Chlorogloeopsis sp. ULAP01: one gene and its partner. The protein of the gene in region 1 binds, or shares a complex with, the protein of each later gene. Links are inferred from orthologs where the notes say so. Each region holds a gene or a part of one and is shown in the gene's direction. Other genes may lie near its edges.

Region 1 (9,690 bases):
CAAAACCAGAGCGTAGTTGCCACGGGCAATGACTAAATTTGGAGCTAGTTCCATTGATTTTTTGTAGTCAGCTATGGCGTCTTCCCACCTTCCCAAACCGACTTTGGCAGTACCACGATTGTTGTATGCCATAGCATCTTGAGGATCGAGTTCGAGGATGCGATTATAATCTGCGATCGCTTCTTCCCATCTTCCCAAACCCTCAAGGGCTGTACCACGATTTAAATAGGGATCTGTAATATCTGGTGCAAGTTCAATTGCTTTATTAAAATCAGTCAGCGCCTCTTGTAGCTTATTTTGGCTCACCCTGGAATTTCCCCGATTACTCCAAATTGCAGGATTGTCTGGGAATTGCTCGATAATTTCTGTCCAGTACTTTTCGGCTGTAGCAAAATCACCTTTACTCGTAGCTGCAAAAGCGGCTCTTGTCAACTCATCTCCTTTTCGCAACTGTTCTTGAGTGATGATGGGCTTTTGGGATTGTGCCATCACAGCCTCAGCCCACCCAAACACAAGCAACAGACTGAACAAAATAACTATTAACCTCATCATCTGTGTTTACCTGTGTCTATTTTTTAGGTATTGGGTATCAGGGATTGGGTATTGGGTAAAGAGGACACGGTGACAAAGGGACGCGGGGACACGGAGAATCGTTATTCACGTTCTTTCCCCTCTGCTCCTGGTGCTTCTTCCTAATCCCTAGTAACGAGTCCCTAGTCCCCTATCCCCCTGTCACTGTAAAAACGACAGCTGCTCATTAGGTGGCTTAAAATCCAAATGTTTATACGCAGCAGCTGTGGCTACTCTACCACGGGGTGTACGGCTTAAATATCCAATCTGCATTAAGTAAGGTTCGTATACTTCCTCTATGGTTTGTGTATCTTCACCTGTCGCTGCTGCAATTGTTTCTAATCCTACAGGGCCACCATTAAATTGTTCGATGATTACACTCAGCATTCTGCGATCCGTCCAATCCAAGCCGCATGGATCGACTTGAAATAGTTGCAATGCCTCGGCTGCTACTTTTTCACAAATGCAATCAAATGATTTTACTTCTGCATAATCACGTACACGCTTAAGTAATCTATTTGCTATTCGAGGTGTGCCACGCGATCGCCTAGCAATTTCTTTGGCACCATCTTCGGTAACAGTGGTATTAAGTAACTGAGCGCTGCGTTGGACAATTTGCCTGAGTTCTTCTACTTCATAAAATCTGAGTTTTTGAATTAAACCAAAGCGATCACGCAGAGGAGAAGTGAGCGCACCGACACGGGTTGTCGCTCCCACTAAAGTAAATTTTGATAGAGGAATGCTGCGAGTTCGAGCGCTAGAACCTTTACCTACTGTCAAGTCTAAGCGGTAATCCTCCATTGCTGGGTATAAAATCTCTTCCGTCATCCGCGAGAGGCGATGAATTTCATCTATGAACAAAATATCCCCAGGTTTGAGATTCACCAGTAGTCCAACAATATCTCTAGGGCGTTCTAGAGCTGGAGCGCTAGTAATTTTGCAGTTAACTTCCATCTCCGCTGCTAAAATCATTGCCATCGTTGTTTTGCCCAAACCAGGAGGGCCGTATAACAATAGGTGATCTAGCACTTCTTTTCTGGACTTAGCTGCTTTAATTGCTATTTCAAGTACATCCTTTAAATCTTTCTGTCCAATATAATCGGCAAACCGTTGCGGTCGAATGCTTTCTTCCTGCTTACCTTGTTCTTCAATAGCCGCTTCTGGTTGCAAAATATTCTCTTTTATCGATGCTTTCGGTTGCGTCTGACGCTGTTTTGGTTCTCCACCTGAATCGGAAGGCTGTTTTTTCGAGGAGATAATTGCCATAGTCTTAGTTATCAACTGTTACTTTTACACTTGTTAACGTTTACTGGTGGTAGCACCAACACGTATAAATACGGACGCGTTAATTTTGTTTCTAAAGTGCGCTTGCCAATCTAAAATTTAAATTCCGGGGAACTACTTAGGAGTACAAAATTTGTCATGCTGGCTAAAAGAATCTTACCGTGTCTAGATGTGAACGCGGGACGAGTTGTAAAAGGAGTTAACTTTGTTAATCTCAAGGACGCGGGCGATCCAGTTGAATTGGCAAAGGTTTACAACGAAGCTGGAGCAGATGAGTTAGTATTTCTGGATATTACGGCAACTCATGAAGACCGAGATACTATTGTCGATGTGGTTTACCGGACTGCCGAACAAGTCTTTATTCCATTAACTGTGGGTGGTGGCATCCAATCCTTAGAAAATGTTAAAAATCTGTTACGAGCTGGAGCAGACAAGGTTAGTATTAATTCGGCGGCGGTACGTGACCCAGATTTCATTAATCGGGCGAGCGATCGCTTCGGCAATCAATGCATAGTTGTTGCCATTGATGCTAGATCCAGAAAAGATCCTAACAATCCTGGTTGGGATGTATATGTACGGGGTGGAAGAGAAAACACAGGCATAGACGCAATCAAGTGGGCGCAAGAAGTCGAAAAACGAGGCGCAGGAGAATTGCTGGTGACTAGTATGGATGCTGATGGCACTCAAGTCGGTTATGACCTTAAGTTAACAAAAACTATCGCTGAGGCTGTACAGATTCCCGTTATTGCCTCTGGTGGTGCAGGTAATTGCCAACATATCCATGCAGCACTAACACAAGGTAAAGCAGAAGCCGCTTTACTTGCCTCACTTTTACATTATGGACAATTAACAGTGGAGGAAATCAAGAATTATTTGCGCGATCATCGAGTGCCTGTCAGAATGCCCTCTTGAGAATGCCAATCCTTGACTAGAACACACTGCTAGTACTCAACACAGTTCCCGAAAACGGTGTTAATATTGGCTAAGAAGCATTAAAAAATATTAAGAAATATGTTGATTCCTATTTTAGTTTTTGATGTAGCGCTAGTGGCTTGGTCGCTACATCTAATGGAAAAAGCCTACGAAAATAAGGAATTTTCTTTAATGTTGGCAGGTTTGTTGGTGGCAACGGCTGCGGCAGCCATGATGGTAGTTTACTTTTTAATGGGTCATTGTATGAGCTATTTACTGAAAGTCGCTTAAAAAGTAAGTTATTAATAAATAGAAAAAGCCTATTAATTACTTAACTTTTGTTTATAAAGCTTCTCAGCAAAGCACATTGACAAGCACCTAAATATTAAGTTAATGTATATAACGCACTACGCGGGGTTATAGCTCAGTTGGTAGAGCGCTGCAATGGCATTGCAGAGGCCAGCGGTTCGAATCCGCTTAGCTCCATTAGATTTTCAAAACACTTTTGAGTAAACTTTGTGACTTGAATCTGTTGAAGAAGGCAGATGGCTGAGGAGGCGCGGGTTCGCCACCTGCGGGCGAACAAGGAGCGCCGTGGCAGAAGGTTTATTTTCTCTTTTTCAGGCTTCAACTGGGAAAACATTGATTGAGGCTCCGCCTCCTCTTCATGAGGCAGAGCCTCCTGTTTTCATCACCATGCAGAGCATGGTAATGAGAAATTTTGAACAGTATAGATTCAACTATGTCAGGATTTGTTAATTTATTTAGAACAATTGAGCGATTATGCTGCAATTTTGTAAAAATGAATACAGAAATTATTTTATTTATTTAGTTTAGTCACAAGTTTTCGAGTATGTCTCTTCCAACAACCTATTCATCTTATTCACCAACACCCATCCTAGAGGGAGCGATCGCTTCAGGCTGGAATCCGGTTTGCCACATCACTTACAACCGTGATGCCTGGGTAAAGTTGCTCCAGCCTCCCAGTGAATACGGTTTTGACGAAGCCAAGTTGCTCTGTCAGGAATCTCCAGACACTTGGGTTGCCTGGGTTCCGGATCATGGTGAAGTTGTTCTCAACAGAAGCCAGTTCTATTGTTGATTGAGAGAATTGGTTCTTGAGGCGATGCTCCAAGGGCGCAGCTAGGGCGATCGCAAACCATCGTTGGTTGTATTAGAAGAAAAGCGTTTGAGGTATTGGAATAGTTGAGTGCGATGAACACCGAGTCAGCAATCGATTGGAATGAAATGTTTGAGTATCCACCGGGGACGATAGTAGAACTCAAAGACAAACCAGGGGTTTTACATCAGATTGATTACTATGAAGCCATGATGGTGCCTCCAATCTGGTTAGTGGACGATCCACGCCCGCGTTATCCCCATGAGTTGCGGATTGTTTCTCGTCGGGATGCACAAGTTTGTGCATTAGAATTGCAAGCTGTTGCAGTTTGAGCAGGTGCTTTTTTTGTGTGACTGGAAAAAGAAATTAAAAGCTCTATTGGTGCAATTGCTCGATATGATATTTAATCTGCGAGGATTTTTGCACGATTAAATACTTATCCAGTCAAAACGAAACTATGGCACAGCAATACCGCATAACCCTACTTCCTGGCGATGGCATTGGCCCTGAAATTATCGCTGTGTCGGTAGATGTGCTCAAGGTTGTAGGAAAAAAATTTGATATTGATTTTGAATTCCAAGAAGGATTAATCGGCGGTGCGGCAATTGACGCAACAGGCGAACCTCTGCCAACTGCTACTTTAGATATGTGTCGCAATAGCGATGCTATATTATTGGCGGCGATCGGTGGTTATAAGTGGGATACTTTACCATCTCATTTACGTCCAGAAGCAGGCTTACTCGGATTGCGTGCGGGTTTGGGATTATTTGCCAATTTGCGTCCAGCGAAAATTTTACCTCAGTTAATTGATGCCTCCAGCTTAAAACCAGAAGTTGTGGAAGGCGTCGATATTATGGTGGTACGCGAACTCACAGGCGGCATTTACTTTGGTAAACCCAAGGGGATTTTTGAAACAGAAACTGGTGAGAAACGAGGTGTAAATACAATGGCTTACACCGAATCTGAAATCGATCGCATTGGCAGGGTGGCATTTGAAACAGCACGCAAACGTCGAGGAAAACTATGTTCGGTAGATAAAGCTAATGTTCTGGAAGTATCTCAATTGTGGCGCGATCGCATCACGAAATTAGCGGCAGAATATCCAGATGTGGAAGTTACTCATATGTATGTAGATAATGCCGCCATGCAACTGTTACGCGCTCCCAAGCAGTTTGATACCATCGTTACGGGTAACCTGTTTGGCGATATACTCTCAGATGCTGCTGCCATGCTTACTGGTAGTATTGGAATGTTACCTTCTGCTAGTTTGGGTGCATCTGGGGCGGGAGTCTTTGAACCTGTTCACGGTTCTGCCCCCGATATTGCAGGACAAGATAAAGCTAATCCTCTCGCACAAGTTTTGAGTGCAGCAATGATGCTACGCTACAGTTTAAACCAACCAGCAGCAGCAGATTTTATTGAACAAGGAGTTTTACAGGTTCTAGAAAGCGGTGTTCGTACTGGGGATATTATGTCTCCTGGCATGAAGCTTTTAGGTTGCCAAGCTATGGGTAAAGCATTGATTCAAATGCTTGAACAATAATTTTTTAATCGCAATGGCAATATTGGCAACTATATGTTGGAACTTTCGTATAAACTAAAAACAAAACTTAGCAAGCCATTCAGTAAGCAGTGTACGCTGTAAAACAACCACAAGCAAACTTTACCAGCCCAAAGCACCAGCCACCCCTGATCGACCCCGCGCTGATCCGATCTGCTGGACAAATTTACTACACATACTGTGAAGTACATCCCGAAGTGGCTGGACAACCATCTGGTGTAGCAATTAATCGCGTTAATCACCGAGGTAAGGTGATTTTTACAAATCAACCTGTCCTCTTGCCTGAAGAATGTTTTGTGCCTTTGAATCAAATTGAATCGTATATGTATTAGTCAATAGTTAATAGTCTTTGGTTTGTACAAACGAGGAATGAGCAAGTATAAAAGACCAAGGACAAATGACTAAAGACGATATATGGATCTTTTGATAGTCACATTGGCGAATGTGATCGTGTTTGCCTTAGGTGCGTCTATTGGCAGCTTTATCAATGTTGTTGTTTATCGACTGCCTGCTGGTTTGTCGATTCTGTTTCCCCCTTCTCGCTGTCCACATTGCCTAAATCAACTCCAAGCTTACGACAATGTACCAGTTTTAGGCTGGTTGTGGTTAAAGGGACGCTGTCGCTATTGTCGAAGTAAGATTTCTCTGCGTTACCCAGTGGTAGAAGCGGTGACAGGATGTTTATTTTTGCTGATTTTTTGGATGTTTCATGTATCGCCATTGACACTTGGCTATTGGGTTTTTTGTAGCTGGTTACTCACCTTATCGCTAATTGATTTGGATACCATGACCTTACCCAATCCACTGACTCAGTCAGGGTTAGTACTGGGGATAGCATTTCAGATGATAGTTGGTTTTCTGTCAGAAACTAGATGGGTGGGATGGGCAAATCACTCAATGACAGCAATATCAGGAGCTGTGCTGGGATTATGGCTGTTTAATGCGATCGCCACTGTTGGTTCTATTGTCTTTGGTAAAACAGCAATGGGTGGAGGCGACGCGAAACTAGCAGCAATGATGGGAGCATGGTTAGGTTGGAAGCATTTGCTCTTAGCTGCTTTTGTGGCTTGTTTTTTGGGAGCATTGGTGGGTGGTGGTGCAATTTTCTTATCGCGGCATGGCGCTCACGCTTCAATCTCAAGACAGTCGCATCAAATTACCAGTCAAAATCCCCGCCCAACACTGCCTCAAAAATGGGGACAAAAGATGCCTTTTGGCCCTTTCCTTGCTTCAGGAGCCTTAATTGTTGTGTTTGGTGGCGAGGCAATTTTGTCTACCTATCTGCAATTATTTTTTCATGGGAGTTGATAAATAGGGGACAGGGAATCAGGGAACAAAAAATTTCTCATTACCATACTCTGCATGGTGATGGAAACTGGGAGGCTCCGCCTCGTGATCTCAATCAATGCTTTCCTGGGCTGCCAGCCTGGGAAAGAGAAATTCCTAATCCTCAAGCCTAATTCCCCACTCTCCACGTTCTTGCGTCTTCCTCTCTTCCTTTGCAAACAACATACAACTGTAAGTTTCATTACCTCTTATGTCATTAAACTTCTGTTAACATAATCTTGTGACTTGGATTACCCTCTGAAATAACGAGAGCATACTGGCAAGTGGAACTGATGCAGCGATCGCTTCTGACTCGACACAACCTGCCGAGCGCAACTAATGACACAACAACAAGTAATTTATTGATTGGGGGGTGAAGTTCTATTTTGGGGCTGTTATGCCAGCAGCTTTGCAACTACTTTTCAAGGATATATTGCCTGCGTTGCTGCTATTAATTTCCCTAGAATCAGAACAACGGACTTGAATTGGTTTACGTATTTTCGTTAAGCTGGCAACCAAAGATGCAAAATAAGGTCTGAATCGGTTAGAAGAAAAATTTGACCGCCAATTACATTAACCTACGTTTGACATACTATTCACTTGCATAAAAAACAAATGGCGAATAACGAAGAAACACGTGGTTTAAAGTCTTTATTTGATTGGTTTGCCAATCGACGTAAATCTGGTGCTATCAGCCTCGAACGTCAAGAGCGTGAAATTGCTGATGGGCTGTGGCATAAATGTCCTCAGTGTGGTGTCTTAACATATACTAAAGACCTGAAAACCAATTTAATGGTATGCACGGAATGCGAACATCATAATCGAGTTGATAGTGATGAACGTATCCGCCAACTCATCGATCCTGGTACGTGGAGAGCGATGGATGAGCATTTACGCCCTGCCGATCCTTTGGGATTTCGCGATCGCAAAGCCTATAGCGATCGTCTCCGGGAAACGCAAGAAAAACTTGGCTTAGTAGACGCCGTAAAAACAGGTTTGGGTGAAATTAATGGTTTGCCTATTGCCCTGGGCGTGATGGACTTCCGATTTATGGGTGGTAGCATGGGTTCCGTCGTGGGAGAAAAGCTCACCCGCTTAATTGAACAAGCTACTCAGCGACGGTATCCTGTGGTGATAGTTTGTACCTCTGGCGGAGCCAGGATGCAAGAAGGAATGCTCTCGCTGATGCAGATGGCAAAAATCTCCGCAGCTCTACAACGCCATCAAGAAGCACGGCTATTGTACATTCCTGTATTAACCAATCCGACTACAGGCGGCGTTACTGCTAGTTTTGCAATGTTAGGCGATATCATTTTGGCAGAACCCAAAGCCACTATTGGTTTTGCGGGTAGGCGAGTCATTGAGCAAACTTTAAGAGAAAAACTGCCAGATGATTTCCAAACTGCTGAAGATTTGCTCCAACACGGCTTTGTAGATGAGATTGTGCCTCGGACAGAATTGAAGCAAACTCTGGCACAATTGATAGCCTTACATCAGCCCTCCACAGTTACCACAACTAATAACATGGTTTTGTGGGAAAAGACTATGAGTCTAAGTTCTACTGCTGCTGAGTAGGAAGAGAACACGGGGACACGGGGAATTCTCTCTCCGCGTCTTCTTAGCTCCTAGTTTCTAGCCCCTAGCACGCCAGGCACCTTAACAGAGCGGAGTCTCCGCACGGCGCTGGCTCCCCTAACTTCAAGCTAACTTTTTGCGAACTTGCCGCAATCCTTGAAAAGTCTGAAGAAAAGATTGTCCCCGTGCTTCTTGTACAAACATTAGAGGTAAAAGTGCAAGAATTCGGAACATGGTTGAAAGGGCAAATAAACCCGCTAAACCTCCGAAGTAAGTATTTTGGATGATCAAACCACCTAGAGTTGTACCGAAAGCGCCACAGAAACCAGCAACGGCGGCGATTGTGGCAAAATATATAGATTGATTTTTGACTGGTGCAACCTCTAATTGCATGGTGTTGCCGCACAAATCAATTGCTGCTCCGGTTCCGCCCAGGAAAATGTGTAACATTGGCAGCCAAAACCACAAGCTGAGAGAATTATGGCTAATGCCTAACCATAATAGGGGCGCGATCGCAAATAAGATACCAACAAAGAAGAGAATGAGACGGTTGCCGATTCTGTCTGCTAGCTTACCCCACACAATTAGCATTAACATATTTGCTGCCGCCTGAACGCTACTGTAGAGTGTCACCCAACTAACATCTATATCAAGCGTGTCGAGCATATAGAGGTTAAAGAAAGGGGCGCTAAGGTTCACAGCAAACATCCAGAAACTGAAGTAAAGCAGAAATATTAAAAAGTTAGTGTCTTTAAGAATATTTTGCCAAGGATTAATTTCAGGCACTGGGTTGTCAATTGTTGGTTGGCAATCGCTTGTGGTATCTAAATTATTTGGATCTAAATCAACTGCTTTTTCAGGAAAAATCTTTGTAGAATAAGTGTTTTGCTCTTGGGGATTTACATCCACTTTAAAGTACTGACATCCCAAGCTGGCAATTCCCGATAAAATTCCGATAAATAGCACCACTCCATAACCTTGGAGAGTGCCACCACGCCACGTGGAGACTGCCACCCCGGCTAAAGGTACGCAAATTAAATTCGTGAGGCTAACAAGACTGTTGCGGATACCAAAATACCGTCCCCGCAACCGCCGATGAACTAGCATTGCCATCCAACTCAACCACGAAGCGCTTCCCAGCCCTCCGCATAAATGGCTGAATAGAACGATTAAAAGCGTCAATACTACTAACTGCTGAGAATTCATTAATCCCCAACTGAAAGCTGCAATCCCCGCTACTAGAATCAGCCATAGTAGCCGTGAGGGGCCATAAATCATGAGAGAATAGCGGCAGCGACTATGAGAACGTTCCGAAAGGTAAGCACCCAAAGGCTGAATTAAA
Region 2 (12,940 bases), on another replicon or contig:
ACCTTTTAATTAAGCTTCTGCCTCTGGGCAGTCGCTACAACGCTCTTAACCCGCAAGGGCGCGCTGCTCTCTGCCCTCTGCCTTTCCCGATAAATATAGCAATAGTTAGATACTGTCAGCCTTGAGCAACCTATAATCTACTAAATGTTGAAAAACCGAGAGATAAAACTGTGGATGCAGTCTTAGAGCAATCGCACGCACTCAAACAAGCCTTAATTGATTTTGTCTTGGATGCAGATGGCGAACTAGCAGAGGCATTAGAAACCTATGCAGCAGCGCAGTTGCGTAACGGTTCAGGCGATACTGTTCGTCAGGAGTTGACAATTGACTCTTTTGTCACCGAGGGCAAAGTTGCAGATCAATCACCGATCCAATTGTTTATCCAAAGTCATCCTGATTTGTCACAGAGCGATCGCAGCTTACTTAACAGTTGGCATGATAGTTTTACTGGTTTATTTGCGATCGTCAAAATTCTACCTGATGGTTTTGAGTTGATGAACTGGCTCACAGCCAAACATTACATCGTTAAACCTAATAATGCCAAAACCTTACAGGAAATGTCTCGGCTCAAAGAAGGAGAAATTTTACTCACTCGTATTTCTCCTATTACCGAATCCTACTGGACATTTTCTAGTTCCTACACCCAAATGGGGAAATTAGGCAAACCAAAACTTGCAGTTGCAATAGGTAACTTCAAAGAAAACCACAAAAACCAGCTTTACAGTGATGCTCCTGATTTGTTAGAAGAAGCTTGGCAGTCGGTAGCAAAATATCATCAGCAATTTATTGAGTTTTTTGGTAGCGATGAAGTGACAATGCCCGGTTACCAACTCAATAAAAAAATAGCAGAACTTCAGGAAATAGTTGCAAAGAAGAGTTTAGAAGCAGCAGGTATTGATTCTTCTAAATCATTAGTAGAAATTGCACAAGAAGCAGGAGTTGATGAAGAAGAAATTCAAGCAGCAGCAGAAGAATTTGGTGCTGACTCCAAAGTAGTATCTCAAATATTAAAAAATAAAAGTACTACTGCCAAGATGGTAGCACCAAAAGTTGATTTGCCTACCGACTTAAAAAAGGCAGAACAAGTCACAACCCTTTCTCATCCCCGTTGGGGACAGATGTTTTTACCAACCTACAGTAAGGTAAAAGCAATTCTAACAGCAGAAGATTGGCAAAGTATCGAAGGTGCTGAGAAATTAATTCGCAATTATTTAGAAGATATAAAAATAAACGCCTTCATCTGGCATCGTTTAGCTGCCGAGTATCCAAATCAACTAGAAAAAATATTGCAAACAGTCTTACAACGCCCGCAACTTCGGCTCGAAACTGACTTGGATACAATTTTACAAGAATTCAATAAGCCCCTAGAACCAGAATTACCAGAAACTGCAAGCGTACCTTTACATCTACATAACTTATTTCAAGAAGCTGTTGCAGAAGTACACAAATCTAAAGCTAAGGATAAAGGGCAAAAGAAAGCAGCAAAAGGCTTTCAAAAACTGTGAGATGAAATTTCTAGTGCTGTAGGTGAAAACCTCAGCCCGGACTTATACTAATACTGCTCTTTATATCTCGGTTAAAATATCTTTTTATCGAAGTTGAACGATGAAGCTCAAAGGCTCAATCAGAAGGTTCTAAACTTCGCTAAACTGCTGACGAAATCGGAAAAACAAGTCATGAAGGCAGTTTGCATCCACGATCAAGACAAAATAGCAGCTTTCCTCCGCCGCCATCCGTTTCTTCATCTATATTCTCTTGGAGATTTAGATGACTTTTTTTGGCACTACACAACTTGGTACGCCTTCACACAAAATGGGGAGATTAAACAGCTTGTTTTACTCTACACCGGAACATCTTTACCCGTGCTGCTTGGGTTTACCGAAGAACCCACAGATTTGATGAAAGATTTAGTGCGTTCCATTATCTATTTATTGCCAAGACAGTTTTATGCACACTTAAGTGGGGATGTGGCGACAGTACTTGCAGATGATTACGAAGTCAGATCGCACGGTTTACACTACAAAATGGCTTTGACTAACTTAGTAAGTTTGAATGCCTTTGATACTTCAGATGTTATACTTTTGTCAGTAATAAACAAGGCTGAATTAAAAGAATTTTATCGTGTCAGCTATCCGGGAAATTGGTTTGAACCACGGATGCTGGAAACTGGGTATTACTACGGTATCCGGCGCAAAGAAGTTCTCGTTAGTGTAGCTGGTGTACATATCTACTCTCAATCTTACAAAGTAGCTGCATTGGGAAATATTGCCACACACCCACAGTTTCGCAGGCAAGGGTTAGCAGGGGTAGTGTGTGCCAAACTCTGTCAAGAACTCTCGCAGACAGTGGATTACATCGGCTTGAATGTTAAGGCTGATAACAGCAAAGCGATCGCCTGCTACACCAAATTGGGTTTTGAACCCGTCGCCACATATGAAGAATATTCCCTCCGCAATAAGATCCCCGACTTCTAGGAGAAGTCGGGGATCTGTTGACAAACCGGAAACTTACTCGCTTTTCCAGATACGTCTGTTGAGGTTCAAGTCGTCAACAATGCCGAGCATTAATTGTATGGTTTCAAAATATTCCCGCATCGGTGTAAAGCTCAACATACTATTGTACAGTTTTGGCTCAAACAAATCCTCTGAAGACTCTACGGCAATATAAATCATATTTTCTACAAAAGAAACATAGATATTTTTACCTGCTTTTTTTCTAAACTTAACTAACTTCTCCATTAAATTTGTAGATAAGATATACCGTGCTTCTACTTGGTTATCTCCGTATACTGTATATAGTTTAGAGAATTCTGGATCTTCCAGCTTGATAACTTTTCCTTGACCTATACTTATAGTATTAATGTTAGCTTTATTTAATTTTGGTAGCACGACTGTTTTACCAGGAAAAGATTTATTAAATTTAGCTCTAAAAAATAAACCTTGGAAAATAGTTTTTCTAGAAAATTCATTATTTATTACTTCTTCTTTAAATCTTTGATAATCAATTTTCTGCCCTTTAATAATTCTGCTTGTCACATAAGGAGTACCTTTAATAAATTGAAAAAGTAAAACAAGAATATATATCGGCAGCATAAAGATAAAAATACGTCTGGTAATCCAAGTAGGAAGAAATGAATTTAGGGCTTGAAGCTGTTGTGCAAAATTTAAGTATCTTGCCCAACCATGACGTACTTCTACTTGAGCAAAGATTTCAGAAAAGAAGATATTCGTTTCACCAATGTCCCCACAAATACAATCTTCTTGCAATATTTTATTAGGTTTTAGTAAACCTTGAAAAAGTTGACTATGCAAAAAAGCAGACATAGTAAAATCTGTTTCTATATCTGAGGAGACACTAGTATATTTCAATTTGTAATTGGTATTAATGAAATCAAAAATTTTTTCAATAATAATTGATTTAAAACCCCTAGCATAAGTTTCTGTCGCCGAAGTGTAAAAAGCAACTAAAACACAAAAACAGCCTAAGATAACAAGCAAAAAACAGAAGAGAATTAAGAATGATGTTTGTAATACAATTGGGAAAAACTTAAATAAAAAACCGACTGTAACAAATACAGCTACACTGACAAAAATAATAGACCTAAGAACTTCTTTTCTAGTTGTTTCAATAGTTTTTAAATCGCTGAGTAAAGTCTGCTGACAAAAACTTTTAAATTCATGCAAACTTTTGAGCCTAAATTCAACTTTTGTAGTTGTTTCTGATATTGCTATAGTTTGAGATTGTTCTTGAATCTTTGATTCAGTAGATTCTACAGCTATTTGTGTTACTGCTGTTGGTAATAAATTGGAGATAAATCGCCGCGCCCAAATCTGCGTTACTTCTTGCTCACAGGTGGTAAGTCGTTGACACAGTGCGATCGCTTGCTCTAATTGTTCGTTACCCTGATAAGCTTTCACTAACCACATCTGGGCTTGCCAGTAATCTTTCGTTCCTGGCTCGGTACTTTGACAATATTGTTCGAGCGCTTGAACTGCATCAGCATAGCGTTTAAATTTGAGCGCTTTATGCCCAGCTTGTAGTAGTTGATCTGCTTCTTCTGGCGTTAGAGTTGGCTTTTCAGGGGCAGTTTGGGTTTGTGTTGACTCCGACTTAGCAGATAAAGACGGTAGAACTCGCTGCACCCAAGCCTGTATCTGTGGATTTTGAATCGCTGCTAGTTGCTGACATAATGCGATCGCTTTTGCCTGTTCTCCAGTATGATGGTAGGCTTTGACTAAGCCCATCTGTGCTTGGATGTATTCTTTACAATTTGTCTGGGAGTTATTTTGGCATTGTTGACAAAATTTTTCTAACAAGTTAATAGCTTCTAAGTAGCGTTCTGACTGAACAGCATCTAAACCAGATTGAAAATCTCCAGATTCAGCAAACATATATTTTTGAAAAAATTATCTTTTATCTATTGCTCAAATAGATTTTTGACATCTACATTTTGTTTTTCTTCTGCTGTGGCTACAAACACTCTTCTGGAACGATAATTCATCGTAGAAGCTATCAAGTTAGTTGGAAACATTTCTAGAGAATTATTGTAATCAGTTACAGCAGAATTATAGAAGCGCCTAGCTGCTGATATCTGTTCTTCAATTTCATTTAAAGATTGTAATAGTTGGAGAAAATATTGGTCAGCTTTTAACTCTGGATATGCTTCTAGAGATATGAGGATGTTGCCTAGCGCTCTGGATATTTCATTTTCAAAATCCATTGCGCTATTCCTATTTCCATTTGCTCGTCCAGATATTGCTCTGGATCTCAGCCTTGTTATCTCTGTAAGTATGCTTTCCTCATATTTCATATAATTTTGAGCTACTGCTACCAGATTAGGGATCAAGTCACTCCTTTTTTTGAGATTTACATCAATACTGGCAAAAGCGTTATCAACTTGATTCTTCTTGGCAACTAAACCGTTATACAGCGATATCATAAATAATACAAATACAATAGGTAGTAGCAAAAAAATAATTAGAAATATTGTTAAGATGGTTTTGAGCATATTGAAAAATACGTAAAGCCAATAAATTAAAAAATGCATCTAAACCAAATCTGCATATAATCAGCCTTTGCTAACCACAGGCTATAATATCAAGTTCAGTTAATTACTTATAAATCTTTAAGCACCCCACCCACCTAACGGTACCCTCCCCTTACCAAGGGGAGGGTTAGGGAGGGGTAACACCAAGATGGTAATCATAACTAATCATGCGAACTTGATATAACTCAAGCAAATTTGGTCTATAACTCACTATCTTTTATGTATCAACTATTAATTGTTGCTAATAGCATAAATAAAATATTTGACTTTTAAAACAGTAAATGTTCGTAAAAATATCTGGATGAAGCTAAGGAAGATTTTGATAAACAAATATGTAAATTTACTGCTGTAGGTAAATTTTGCACCCTACGAGTCAGAGGCTCTAGTTCTCGTTACCAGGTTCAACCTGGTAACGAGGGTTTCGAGGCTTTGTCTCCAGGCTAATTACCGTTGTGCATCGCTAGATGAGTTAGTAGGGTTCAATGTCTGAACTGTTAACACCTGTGGTGGTGTAGCATCTGGTGGATAAAGAAAGTCTACTTGCACCAATCTTTGATCGCCTGGCTTCATGTTTAACCTTACTAAAGGTTCTCCTGGTTGCCCCCGCCTTTGCACCAAATGCACAAACCGAGTTTGCGGCTTACCTGCATCGTCGTTGTAGCGTACCTGCACTGTGCCACGGAAGAATACTTGCTGTGCTGGTGTACTAAAAAAGCGTAGCCCCGGTTTCACCAATTGATCTTCTTTTAAGGGTGTTTGTATTGATATATTTACTGTTTGGGGCGTTTTAGTATTGTTAGACAGTGGTAATTTCAGGCTGTATTGGATACCGTAATTTCCGTGAGCGCGATATGCAGTGTCAGGATAACGTGCCAGCATCGGTGCGCTTTGAATTTGATTAGTTCCCAGGGTGCCGCGATGCAAAGTACTCAACGCATAGGAATAAGCTTGACCAGACTGAGGAATCGTCAAATACTTTACCTTAGGACTATCTGTAATATTGGCTCGCCAGTGGGAACCTTGCGCTACTCCAGCTACCCGCCCATAAATTATGGGTTTGTCGGTTTTTTCTAAAGGTGTGGGTGTTTTATCTCGTGGATTAGACAAATCACCATTATTAAGCAAATTTTTCCATTCTTCTAAAGTAGGCGCACGTTCACTACCATCAGTATTTGTGGGTGCAAACATTGCCAGGCTGGCTGCATAAACTGTGCCGTTACTCTGCAAGCGGATTAATGTTGATCTGCCATTCAAAGGTGGAGTTAGTCCTTTAACCGGAATCGGTGCATTCAATAACATCTGACTTTGCCCTGGTGGAATAACGATTTGAGCAGGGAAAATGTCTTGGCGACGCCCCCGTAAAACATCACTCATGACGCGATCGCCAGGTCCTGCGAAAACTGTTCCTGAAGAGTTTAGACTCAAGGATGGCTTCTCAACAAATGGTGCATCCGGTTGGCTCAAATAACTTGCCCCTTGCAAGACATTCACCCTTACTGGTTGCTTGCCTGGGTTATGTAGCATTATCCCCAAATAAAGCGATCGCAAATTATCTGGGGTGGGTGCTTCAGCGACATGATGAGCAAAAATATCAAATCGCCCCTGAAACGGAAAATTCAGATGGGCAGTTGGCACTTTTTTCCCTTGAGAAGGAAAAGTTGAAAGCAAAATTCCTTCTTTGAGAACCTTTTCTGGGCTATTGCTATTAAAAGTTGGCACTCGGTTTAGCTTGCCTGGGAGAGAACGCACTTGTTGAGTTTGTACTATCTCCTCTTGGGGCGGCAAAGGAGTTGTTTGAGCAATAGGAAGAATAGGAAAAATAGGAAGAATTAGTAAGAATGGCAACATAATACCTACAGATTTTTTCTTCAATCAGACGCAAACAACTTTACCAAAGTGCCAGCCTGTGAATAATTAATAAAAAATCGCTCAGAATAGTGGGTAAATTTTCCTCAGTCAAAATAGGAACGTGGATAAAAATACAAGGAACTTTTGGTTGGTACTGCTGGAGGTAATCTAGTACTGAATAATAAAGTCCCTCGCAGACAAATTTACCGCAGTCGTGACTGATTTCAACTGCTGCTGTTTCCAGCACCAGCTGCTCTAAATCCACCTTTGTGTGCAACACACTTTCCTCACAACTAGCATTCGATTCCACAGATAATAGCGCTCGCTTTTCGGACATACCACAGCAGATAATCCCATCTGGCTTAAGTTCTGTGATTTTTTCAAGTACTTGAGCACTGGCAAGTTGCACATCTACAGGTAACAGTCGCAAAAAACTTAAAGTATGAGATATCGATTCAAGTTTGGCAAGTTCAATCAACAAATCATCAGAAGAATTTGACTGTTGATCAGGTAACCAAGTATCAAAGGAAGTTAATAGAAAACTTCTCTTCATAAGAAATATTATTTAAAATATGAATACCCTCCATATTAAATTTACAGGGAGTAGGTAAATGGCAGTAATTGCAGTCATAGACTACGACATGGGAAACTTGCACTCAGTCTGTAAAGGCTTGGAAAAAGCTGGGGCAAATCCTAAAGTTACAGATTCTCACAAGGACTTGGAAAAAGCAGATGCTATTGTTTTGCCAGGAGTTGGTGCATTCGATCCAGCAGTACAACATTTGCGATCGCGTGCTTTAGAACAACCAATCAAAGCAGCGATCGAATCTGGCAAACCATTTTTGGGTATTTGTTTAGGATTGCAAATTCTGTTTGAGTCTAGTGAAGAAGGTGTCGAACCAGGATTGGGAATTATTAAAGGAAAAGTAAGAAGGTTTCGTCCAGAACCTGGCATTACTATTCCCCATATGGGTTGGAATCAACTTGAATTTACTCAACCCAATTGTCTTTTGTGGGAATATTTGTCGCCTCAACCTTGGGTATATTTTGTCCATTCCTATTATGTCGATCCAACCGATCCGCAAGTACGTGCTGCAACTGTTACCCACGGTAGTCAAACTGTAACTGCTGCTATTGCCCATGAAAACCTAATGGCAGTTCAATTCCACCCGGAAAAATCCTCTAATATTGGATTGCAAATCTTGTCTAATTTTGTTGCTCAAGTACGCGAACAAGTTGCTGCTTAAAAATTAATTTCTGTAATATTAATTAATTACCTGCCCTATATTTAATCCCGCCACTAAACCTTAATGAAGGTGAATAAAAATTTCTGCTCAAAGCGTGGTGGAGAATGGTTAATTTGGGGAAGGATGGCTGTCGTCTGTATGCAAATTACCGTAATTTTCCGTTAAAAGGTAGTATCATCGGTTAAGTTTATACCTTTATTTTTAAGTGTAGATTTGTTCTCAATAAAGTTTCTTATTCTTAAAATTATCTGGCTGTGTAAACGCCACACAATCAGCCATTATCCTTCTCAATGTAAGTCTTATGTTGAAGCAGCTAGCCCTAAAATCCCTGGAACTGAAGTTCCTCTCTCATAGCTCAAGTCCGTTAAAATGGACTGAAACTCTGCCTAGTCTGCTTGAGCAGATTTTAGCTTTTAGCTCTTGAAATTTATTTCTTGGCGAACAAAAGCGTAAAGGTAAGGTTATAAGTATACCAAATTTGGAATCGGTAATATTGTTTAAAATTCCTAGAATAGTCTATTGATAGGTACTAACTGCGATCACAATAGTTGTGAAAATGAGAGACTCAGCCTCAAATTCTTGAAAAAGTAGCGCTTATTGCCCTTTACTCAGTTGCATTGATAATTTCATAAATGCAAGTCGAGGCTACATCTAATCCAGCTACCATGTACTAAGAGCGTAAACTTTAGCTTTGCATATATATCTCACAAATTCATCAACAGTCCCTTCACTAGTTTTGCCCTAAAATCATGGCTCTTAGAATATATGGGAATCGACAGTTAAAAACTTTACCAGGAAAGGAAACCAGACCGACAAGTGCACGGGTGAGGGAAGCAATTTTTAATATTTGGCAGGGAACAGTGGAAGGTTGTCGCTGGCTCGATTTGTGTGCTGGTACAGGTTCTATGGGTGCAGAAGCATTGTGTAGGGGAGCTAGCCTTGTAGTTGGAATAGAACAATCAAGCCGTGTTTGTAAGATTATTGAACAAAACTGGCAGCAGGTAGCTGCTGATGAACAAGAATGGAAAGTTTTGCGAGGAGATGTCGTGCAATGGTTGCCAAAACTTTGCGGACAGGAATTTGACAGAATTTACTTCGATCCACCTTATGCCAGTGGTTTATACCAGCCAGTATTAGAAGCGATCGCTCACTACCAGCTTTTAGATACTAGTGGCGAAATTGCAGTCGAACATCACTCTCAAAGTTCGACGCCAATAGAGATTATTGGTTTGGAAGCTTACCGCCAAAAAACTTACGGCAATACAGCCGTCACTTTCTACAGAATTGGGAATGGGGGAGGAGAATTTATTAACTAAAAATTAACAATTTTTAATTCTTCTCCAATCCCATCTCACGAGTTTAAATACCTAGTTGGTTACCACGCTTAAATTGCTTGTAAGCAGCGTAGAAAAGTCCACTTAGAGTCACAAAGATTAGACCTAACACAATACCATCTAGTAGAGGCTCAACCACTTTAAATCTCCTTGTTGCAATTATTTAAAGATTTATTTCCTTTTCTCAATCTTACCAAATTTAGCATCAATGCCTCGTCTGGAAATGGTTTTGAGCAACAATTAGCTCAAGGAAAAGTGCAATTTGTGCTTGCAGACACATCAAAGAAATTTTAAGCTATGTGTATGAAATGAAAAATTTTTGTACACCCAATTTAACAGCAAAAACGTTTGGATAACCAAATTACCCAACCTAAAATTCTGATTCAGCGAATCACCGTAATAGTTCTGGCGATTTTGCTCGCATTTATTTTGGGGATTTTTGCTGTTCGGGCAATCAGAACCTCAGATCCCTACGTTAAGACTGTTTTATCTCTAACAGGCAACCCCATGCAAGGAAACGCCATCTTTCAAATCAACTGTGCTGGTTGTCATGGATGGCAAGCAGATGGGCGTGTTGGCCCTAGTTTACAAGGGGTTTCTAAACGTAAATCCTCCTATGGACTGATTCATCAGGTGATTAGTGGTGATACGCCTCCAATGCCAAAGTTCCAGCCAAATCCACAAGAAATGGCAGATCTCCTCAGCTATTTGGAGACGCTTTAGGTGAAGAGGAGAAGAGGAAGGAGACGCGGCGACAAGGGGAGTAATAAACATTTTCCCCAACCCCCAACCCTATTCCCTTTTAATAATGACAAATGACCAATGACTAATGACTATTGAAGTAGATTACCGTTTTCCTGCGGGTGTAGATCCTCAAAAACAAGCTAGAATCATCGCGGTTGGGCAAACAGTGGGAACTTGGGATGCGCGTTTTGCTCACCGAGAAGCAGCTTTGCGATCCCATTTAGGAGAAGTCGTATCAGTACAAACAGAAGCCAAAACAGGTTGTAGCATTGCGACTATTCGTTTTAGTAAAGCGAATGTAGAAAATGATGTTGCTAGCCTGTTAACAATGATATTTGGCAAATACTCAATGGCGGGTGTGGCAAAGGTAGTGGCGGTGCGTCTACCACAAAATTACGGGCTAACTTCCAAACTGGGTATTGCTGGGATTCGAGAATGTCTTGGAGTATTTGAGCGCCCCCTAGTTATGGCTATTTTTAAACCAGCACTAGGACTATCAGCAACTGATCATGCCGCAATCCTAGCAGAAGTTGCTCATGCAGGGCTGGATATTATCAAAGATGATGAGATTTTAGGAGATCTCGATATTGCTCCAACTTTGGAACGCCTCAAGGAATGTTGCCAAGTAATTGAAGAGGTTAAACAAAAAACTGGACGTACTGTGCTATATGCTGTCAATGTCACAGGTAGGGCAGATAAGTTATTAGAGAAAGCGCGTCTTTTGGTGCGTCAAGGTGCAAATGCGCTTTTGCTAAACGCTCTTTCCTATGGATTTTCAGTACTTGAAGCTTTAGTAGCAGATCCAGAAATTAACGTCCCTATTTTTGCCCATCCAGCCCTTGCCGGAGCGATGGGTGCTGCTCCCGATCATGGCATTGCATACTCGGTGGTACTGGGAACTCTAATGGCTCATGCTGGTGCTGATGCTGTGTTGTATCCCGCTCACTACGGCAGTTTACCCTTTGATTCTGTTGAGGAAGGCAAGATCCGAGATATTTTGCGTAGTCGCGGTGTTTTTCCCGTTCCTTCAGCAGGTATTCATCCTGGTATTGTTCCCAAGGCATTAGCAGATTACGGACAAGATGTCATCCTTAACGCTGGTACTGGCATCATGGATCATCCCGATGGTGCAGCTTCAGGTGTGCAGGCTTTTTTTGAAGCCCTAGAGCGTGCAGCTGTGGGTGAATCTTTTGCAATCGATACTTTACCACAAGGGCTGTTGCGTCGTGCTGTGGAAAAATGGGGAACAGGGAACAGATAAAATTACGCCAAAATGCATGATAACTTTGGATTTTTTTGCTTGCGATCGCATCTCAACCACAATGCCGCATTCAAGCAGCAGGAAATAAACCAAAAATCATTGAAGAGTATATTAGTAGAGTATCAAGGTAAACAGAAGCTGCGAGTGTAGCCTTGATGCGATCGCCTGGCGGTTGGATTGAATCAAAACAACGCCCAAATTTCGATGTATCCACCTATGGCAATATGCAAAAATGAGTGACATGATTCTGGAATTACTAGCAACGATTCTAGAGGAGTGATATTTGTGAGCCAGTCCCCTAACCCAGAAACTAGAAGATTTTTGTATATTATGGGTGTTTCTGTCGGTCTTGCTTTATTGTTAACAGCTATAGTGTATTTCTTGCTAGGAATTGGTGTAATTAAATCGATTCCTACCTATATAGTTTGGGCAATAATCTTGTTTTCAATTGGTGCTGGTATCCTAAGCGGCGCTGGTAGACGAAGTTAATTACTGTAAGCACAACTTTGAGACAATGAAAATGTAGATTTAGAACGCAGGTGAATTATTCCCTGAGCATCAACTTGCCAACTTTGTGCCTCAACTATGGATTTCATTGTCAAAACCCTTGGTGATTCATCCGCTAGAATCCGCCAATCTTCCCAAGTTGCATCAGGTTTGAGTGTGGTGTTGGGTGTTTCAGGAAGTCCAGTTTCCTAAACTTTCGTCAACACTAAGCTGTGCTGCAACACGATAACCAGCAACCGAAACTATTAACAAACTTAACGGTACAACAAAACACAAATATTTAAAATTCTTTCCCTCTGCGCACCTTTGTGTTTCAAAAAAATATACAATCCCGACACTAACGGATGATTAACATTGCGGCGCTCAAGCAAGTTGCCACTTTAACGCAAATTTACAGTTTAGGTTAATTTTACGGTTTTTTTGGCGAACTTTTTCCAACTCGTGATGGTAAAGTTGAACTACCGAACACTCCTGGCAGTGATGAAACTTTCACTTCGCTGGATAGTGATCGCTCTTTGTTCTCTAGTATTAAGTTTGCAAATTCACTTGCTTACGCCTGTCTATGCCCAGCCACAATCGCAAATGGGGCGATTGCTGGAAAATAAAAGGGAACAGGAAACAGGGTTGGGGGAACAGTTTTCAAATCAACAAGCGATCGCCTACTACACTCAAGCTATCAAAGTTTTACAATCATTACGCGGTGATTTAGTTGCTCTTAATCCCGACATCCAATTCTCCTTTCGCGAAAGCGTAGAACCCGTGTACCGAGAATTAGTTGACTTACTGCTACAAGAACCCCAACCAAGTACAGAAAATTTGATCCAAACAAGAAATTGAAAATTATGCCGTTGCTGTCACACCAGGTTTGCAGTTATTTTCTTCTCATACTTGGCGCGATTGTAATTTTAATACTTTACTCGCTGGTACCACCCAAGCTCCTAGCTTTCAAAAA

Evidence for each region.
Region 2: the proteins of hisF (region 1) and hisH are in contact, whole or in part, in a crystal structure (PDB 6RU0), measured with the Thermotoga maritima proteins. The link is inferred for Chlorogloeopsis sp. ULAP01 from one-to-one orthologs. Residues at the interface, in WP_004080486.1 of Thermotoga maritima: Met1, Leu2, Ala3, Arg5, Ser40, Glu41, Asp45, Glu46, Ala70, Glu71, Ile73, Asp74, Ile75, Pro76, Phe77, Asp98, Lys99, Ser122, Gln123, Glu161, Thr195, Leu196, Asn247, Arg249, Glu251; in WP_004080484.1 of Thermotoga maritima: Asn15, Arg18, Arg22, Arg117, Leu118, Pro119, His120, Met121, Gly122, Trp123, Asn124, Asn134, Gly135, Tyr136, Tyr138, Val140, Tyr158, Glu180, Lys181, Ser182, Ser183, Lys184, Ile185.

The regions. Positions count from the first base shown.
Region 1 is NZ_JAUDRH010000003.1:531,458-541,147, reverse strand. Bases 1,080-3,879 are described here. They hold hisF (imidazole glycerol phosphate synthase subunit HisF), read left to right. Parts: upstream 1,080-1,992; coding sequence 1,993-2,766; downstream 2,767-3,879. Other genes in these bases: QUB80_RS08605 (hypothetical protein), read left to right, coding at 3,620-3,868; QUB80_RS08615 (hypothetical protein), read left to right, coding at 2,866-3,057; ruvB (Holliday junction branch migration DNA helicase RuvB), read right to left, coding at 1,080-1,836. Also shown: QUB80_RS08630 (tetratricopeptide repeat protein), read right to left, coding at 1-552; more of ruvB, read right to left, coding at 733-1,079; QUB80_RS08600 (hypothetical protein), read left to right, coding at 3,982-4,218; leuB (3-isopropylmalate dehydrogenase), read left to right, coding at 4,344-5,429; QUB80_RS08590 (hypothetical protein), read left to right, coding at 5,519-5,779; QUB80_RS08585 (prepilin peptidase), read left to right, coding at 5,862-6,755; accD (acetyl-CoA carboxylase, carboxyltransferase subunit beta), read left to right, coding at 7,389-8,348; QUB80_RS08575 (MFS transporter), read right to left, coding at 8,472-9,690.
Region 2 is NZ_JAUDRH010000006.1:397,553-410,492, forward strand. What follows is about bases 6,588-9,324. They hold hisH (imidazole glycerol phosphate synthase subunit HisH), read left to right. Parts: upstream 6,588-7,506; coding sequence 7,507-8,142; downstream 8,143-9,324. Other genes in these bases: QUB80_RS14565 (DUF3370 domain-containing protein), read right to left, coding at 6,588-6,895; QUB80_RS14570 (pyroglutamyl-peptidase I family protein), read right to left, coding at 6,936-7,448; rsmD (16S rRNA (guanine(966)-N(2))-methyltransferase RsmD), read left to right, coding at 8,892-9,324. Also shown: QUB80_RS14545 (hypothetical protein), read left to right, coding at 171-1,505; QUB80_RS14550 (GNAT family N-acetyltransferase), read left to right, coding at 1,677-2,474; QUB80_RS14555 (DUF3137 domain-containing protein), read right to left, coding at 2,508-4,391; QUB80_RS14560 (LemA family protein), read right to left, coding at 4,418-4,939; more of QUB80_RS14565, read right to left, coding at 5,492-6,587; more of rsmD, read left to right, coding at 9,325-9,458; petG (cytochrome b6-f complex subunit V), read right to left, coding at 9,502-9,615; QUB80_RS14590 (c-type cytochrome), read left to right, coding at 9,825-10,199; QUB80_RS14595 (RuBisCO large subunit C-terminal-like domain-containing protein), read left to right, coding at 10,306-11,481; QUB80_RS14600 (hypothetical protein), read right to left, coding at 11,552-11,695; QUB80_RS14605 (hypothetical protein), read left to right, coding at 11,767-11,970; QUB80_RS14610 (hypothetical protein), read left to right, coding at 12,433-12,825; QUB80_RS14615 (hypothetical protein), read left to right, coding at 12,854-12,940. UniProt on the Escherichia coli protein: IGPS catalyzes the conversion of PRFAR and glutamine to IGP, AICAR and glutamate. The HisH subunit catalyzes the hydrolysis of glutamine to glutamate and ammonia as part of the synthesis of IGP and AICAR.